One region of the Paenibacillus sp. P5_B5 genome, then DNA from elsewhere that is predicted to be linked to it. Evidence: a T-box and tRNA genes for the amino acid it is inferred to sense, from the RefSeq annotation. Region 1 holds a T-box; the other holds one or more tRNA genes.
What was found. A T-box is a leader RNA that pairs with one kind of tRNA and senses whether it is charged. The one in region 1 lies ahead of AC1DOK_RS06920 (valine--tRNA ligase), so its partner is inferred to be a tRNA-Val.

Region 1 (2,363 bases):
GCTTTTATCCACCCGCAACCTGAATGTCACTGGTGTCTTGTCTCTGCATGGAGTTGAGGTTCCAAGTGATTTGACCTTACATGCTGCACACGAGACGCCCTATGAACAGAATGCTGACGGATCGGATTTATCCTTTCATGATCCTTGGTCAGCTGAAGAAGAAATGACATTCTCGCATCAAGCATCTGAGGCTCACCCATTTGCTGATGTACCACAGCCCGTAGAAATACGTCCTGAAGCAGAGATAAGAGCTGCTGATTTACCACAGCCTTTACAAGCGAATCACTTGTGGCAACAGCAAATTCATGAAGTGATCGAACCAGAGGTGGCTTACCCTAAGGCATATATGGAGCAGAAAAATGCTTATACAACATCTTATGTTGCTCCTAATTATGTGTATGAGGAAGTTCGCCATCATGAGGTTAATGATGAGCATGATGAATTTGATGAAGTTAATGAACTTGATGAAGTTAATGAACCTAATGAACCTAATGAACCTAATGAGGTTAATGAGGTTGAACAGCAGGATGAATTCAATCAACTATCACCTCAGTTTGCAGCTCCAGTTATTCCAGTGCAAGAAGAGGTTAAGGAAATGAAAATTGCGCTCGGGAGCAGAAGCAAAGAAGAGCCCTTTGTCGATGAGCAGACTGTTGGGATTAAGTCATTACTCAGACCAAGTAACTATTCTGATCAAGATGCGAATAGTGGATCTCAATCTGGAGCGGGTCAGGAAACTTTACGTACGGATTCTGTGGAATGGCGTAAACTATTCTTACGTGAGGATGCGGATAATCAGCAGTTCCGTAGAGTGAAGATGTGTATAATCCAGAAGGAAGAAACACTTGAAGGAATTGCACGTAAATATGGAGTTAATGAGCGTGAGCTTCAGCAGTTTAATAAATTACCTGCTGTGGATGTACAGACAGGTCAAATTATATATATTCCAAGATAGCTTACTCGGCAGATGTACATAGGAGTCTTTGGCCCGTGAATAAGAGTTCTTATTCACCTGAAGAAGCGTCACCGTCTCTAAGACGGTGAAATCGTTTCTTCCAGATAAGCCAAAGGCTCTTTGCGTTGCCGAGCATTATAAGTCAGAAGAAATGGACAATGTATTGACTCACCTTACAAATATGGTTATCATATGGTAAGAATGGGAACTATAATAAGGTGAATACAACATACGAAGATGGGGAGTAGTAGACGGTAAGCCCTTCAGAGAGCGGAATTGAATCGCTGCAAGATTCCGCAGGAAACAAACCGATTGAAGTCGCCCTTGAGTAGTTAACGTGAACCCAATAATTGGTTGATCAACTAAGGTTATACCGATTAGAGAGCTGAGCAGTAGCGTTGACCGGTTGCAGCCGTTATCTGTTACTAAGTGCTATACTTCTTTGTAGCGGTTTATTACGCTAAGGTAAGAGGTATGGAATAAAGGTGGTACCACGGAAGATAAACCTTTCGTCCTTATTGGACGAGAGGTTTTTTTATTTTTAATTAAACGGGGGTTTGTGAAATGAACGAAGAGCAGTCAAAGAATAATCTGACTTCGATGCCAACGACCTATGATCCGAAAGGCACGGAGAAGAAGTGGTACGATTATTGGATGAGCAACAACTTTTTTAAAGCAGGAGAACGTAAGGATGCAGAGACTTACACAATCGTCATACCGCCGCCAAACGTGACGGGAGTGCTCCATATTGGTCATGCGTTTGATTGTACCTTACAGGACATTCTGATCCGTACAAAGCGTATGCAGGGTTACGATACATTATGGCTTCCAGGGACTGACCATGCGGGGATTGCAACACAAACGAAGGTTGAGCAAAAGCTTCGTGAAGAAGGTTTATCACGATATGATCTTGGACGCGAGAAGTTTCTAGAGAAGGTATGGGAATGGAAGGATCACTACGCTAATACGATTCATGAGCAATGGGCGAAGGTGGGTTTCTCACTTGACTACTCTCGGGAGCGTTTTACACTAGATGAAGGCTTGTCTAAAGCAGTTCGTGAAGTATTCGTTAAACTATATGAAAAGGGCTTGATATACCGCGGCAATCGCATTATCAACTGGGACCCGCAAGCTCGTACAGCTTTATCGGATATTGAAGTGGAATATAAGGAAGTGCAAGGTGCGCTTTATCATTTGGAATACAAAACGAAGGATGGTTCTGCAGCGATCGTAGTTGCAACAACAAGACCAGAAACAATGCTAGGTGATACTGCGGTTGCGGTTCATCCTGAGGATGAGCGTTATAAGGATCTCATTGGCAAAACGCTTGTACTGCCAATCATCGGACGCGAAATTCCGATTATTGCGGATGAATATGTAGAGAAGGAATTTGGTTCAGGGGCAGTTA
Region 2 (2,363 bases), on a different contig from region 1:
CTGTGAAGATGCAGGTTACCCGCGACAAGACGGAAAGACCCCATGGAGCTTTACTGCAGCTTGATATTGAACTTTGGTACGGTTTGTACAGGATAGGTGGGAGCCTAAGAAGCATGAGCGCCAGCTTGTGTGGAGGCGACGTTGGGATACCACCCTGATCGTACTGGAGTTCTAACTCTCTACCATGAACTGGTAGGAGGACCGTGTCAGGTGGGCAGTTTGACTGGGGCGGTCGCCTCCTAAAGAGTAACGGAGGCGTCCCAAGGTTCCCTCAGAATGGTTGGAAATCATTCGAAGAGTGCAAAGGCATAAGGGAGCTTGACTGCGAGACCAACAAGTCGAGCAGGGACGAAAGTCGGGCTTAGTGATCCGGTGGTACCGCATGGAAGGGCCATCGCTCAACGGATAAAAGCTACCCTGGGGATAACAGGCTTATCTCCCCCAAGAGTCCACATCGACGGGGAGGTTTGGCACCTCGATGTCGGCTCATCGCATCCTGGGGCTGAAGTAGGTCCCAAGGGTTGGGCTGTTCGCCCATTAAAGCGGTACGCGAGCTGGGTTCAGAACGTCGTGAGACAGTTCGGTCCCTATCTGTCGTGGGCGTAGGAAATTTGAGAGGAGCTGTCCTTAGTACGAGAGGACCGGGATGGACGTACCGCTGGTGTACCAGTTGTTCCGCCAGGAGCACCGCTGGGTAGCTATGTACGGAAGGGATAAGCGCTGAAAGCATCTAAGCGCGAAGCCCCCCTCAAGATGAGATTTCCCAATTAGTAAGACCCCTTGTAGACGACGAGGTTGATAGGCTTGAGGTGGAAGCGCAGCAATGTGTGTTCGCTACTAGTTTTCAGGGAATAAACCCTGTATAATGTATTAAGTATTCCCTGATAGCTCAGTTGGTAGAGCACTCGACTGTTAATCGAGTTGTCACAGGTTCGAGTCCTGTTCGGGGAGCCATATGGAGAGGTGTCCGAGTTTGGTCGAAGGAGCACGATTGGAAATCGTGTAGGCGCCACAAGCGTCTCAAGGGTTCGAATCCCTTTCTCTCCGCCATTATTTTACTGAAGTTACTTACTTCAAGTTTTAACAAGGCCCGTTGGTCAAGTGGTTAAGACACCTCCCTTTCACGGAGGTAACAGGGGTTCGAGTCCCCTACGGGTCACCATTTATATCCCGGAGGCTTAGCTCAGCTGGGAGAGCATCTGCCTTACAAGCAGAGGGTCAGCGGTTCGATCCCGTTAGCCTCCACCATAATAGTATATGCTTATAATGACGCGGGGTGGAGCAGCCCGGTAGCTCGTCGGGCTCATAACCCGAAGGCCGCAGGTTCAAATCCTGCCCCCGCAACCAATCAATTTTATGAAGACATTTTATTTCATGAAATTATCGCGGAGCCGTGGTGTAGTGGCCCAACATGCCTGCCTGTCACGCAGGAGACCGCGGGTTCGAATCCCGTCGGCTCCGCCATTTAAACAATTTAATAGTATGGCTCGGTAGCTCAGTCGGTAGAGCAGAGGACTGAAAATCCTCGTGTCGGCGGTTCGATTCCGTCCCGAGCCACCATTCACTGTTACAGGTGAACGTGGAGGATTAGTGAAGTGGCTAAACACGGCAGACTGTAAATCTGCTCTCTTCGAGTTCGGTGGTTCGAATCCATCATCCTCCACCATTATAGGGGCATAGTTTAAAGGTAGAACAAAGGTCTCCAAAACCTTTGGTGTGGGTTCAATTCCTGCTGCCCCTGCCAGTAATATCCTAGCTTTACAAGTTTATATCTATGGCGGTCGTGGCGAAGTGGTTAACGCATCGGTTTGTGGATCCGACATTCGGGGGTTCAATTCCCCTCGTCCGCCCCACTTATTCTTATTACTATATTGGGGATTAGCCAAGCGGTAAGGCAACGGACTTTGACTCCGTCATGCATAGGTTCAAATCCTATATCCCCAGCCAGCGGAAGTGGCTCAGCGGTAGAGCATCGCCTTGCCAAGGCGAGGGTCGCGGGTTCGATTCCCGTCTTCCGCTCCAATTTTTTTAATGGCGCCATAGCCAAGTGGTAAGGCAGAGCTCTGCAAAAGCTTTACCCCCAGTTCGAGTCTGGGTGGCGCCTCCACAATTTACTTCATTAAGCCGGAGTGGCGGAATCGGCAGACGCACAGGACTTAAAATCCTGCGGTAGGTGACTATCGTACCAGTTCAAGTCTGGTCTTCGGCACCATGTATTATCTTAAGTTAGAGCCCATAGCTCAAATGAATTATCAGGGCAGCCATTCAGAGAATGGATTAAGCCGGTGTGGCGGAACTGGCAGACGCGCGCGACTCAAAATCGTGAGGGAAACCGTGGGGGTTCGAGTCCCTTCACCGGCATC

Region 2: it encodes a tRNA-Val, which carries the amino acid that the T-box ahead of AC1DOK_RS06920 (valine--tRNA ligase) is inferred to sense. The anticodon was not compared.

The regions. Positions count from the first base shown of each region.
Region 1 is NZ_JBFULK010000004.1:94,851-97,213, forward strand. It holds gene AC1DOK_RS06915 (LysM peptidoglycan-binding domain-containing protein) at 1-955, shown strand, start outside; T-box leader at 1,181-1,475, shown strand; gene AC1DOK_RS06920 (valine--tRNA ligase) at 1,520-2,363, shown strand, end outside.
Region 2 is NZ_JBFULK010000026.1:2,053-4,415, forward strand. It holds rRNA gene AC1DOK_RS23035 (23S ribosomal RNA) at 1-860, shown strand, start outside; tRNA gene AC1DOK_RS23040 (tRNA-Asn) at 879-954, shown strand; tRNA gene AC1DOK_RS23045 (tRNA-Ser) at 958-1,050, shown strand; tRNA gene AC1DOK_RS23050 (tRNA-Glu) at 1,088-1,162, shown strand; tRNA gene AC1DOK_RS23055 (tRNA-Val) at 1,173-1,248, shown strand; tRNA gene AC1DOK_RS23060 (tRNA-Met) at 1,271-1,347, shown strand; tRNA gene AC1DOK_RS23065 (tRNA-Asp) at 1,388-1,464, shown strand; tRNA gene AC1DOK_RS23070 (tRNA-Phe) at 1,485-1,560, shown strand; tRNA gene AC1DOK_RS23075 (tRNA-Tyr) at 1,582-1,666, shown strand; tRNA gene AC1DOK_RS23080 (tRNA-Trp) at 1,671-1,744, shown strand; tRNA gene AC1DOK_RS23085 (tRNA-His) at 1,778-1,853, shown strand; tRNA gene AC1DOK_RS23090 (tRNA-Gln) at 1,873-1,947, shown strand; tRNA gene AC1DOK_RS23095 (tRNA-Gly) at 1,948-2,022, shown strand; tRNA gene AC1DOK_RS23100 (tRNA-Cys) at 2,034-2,107, shown strand; tRNA gene AC1DOK_RS23105 (tRNA-Leu) at 2,124-2,212, shown strand; tRNA gene AC1DOK_RS23110 (tRNA-Leu) at 2,282-2,361, shown strand.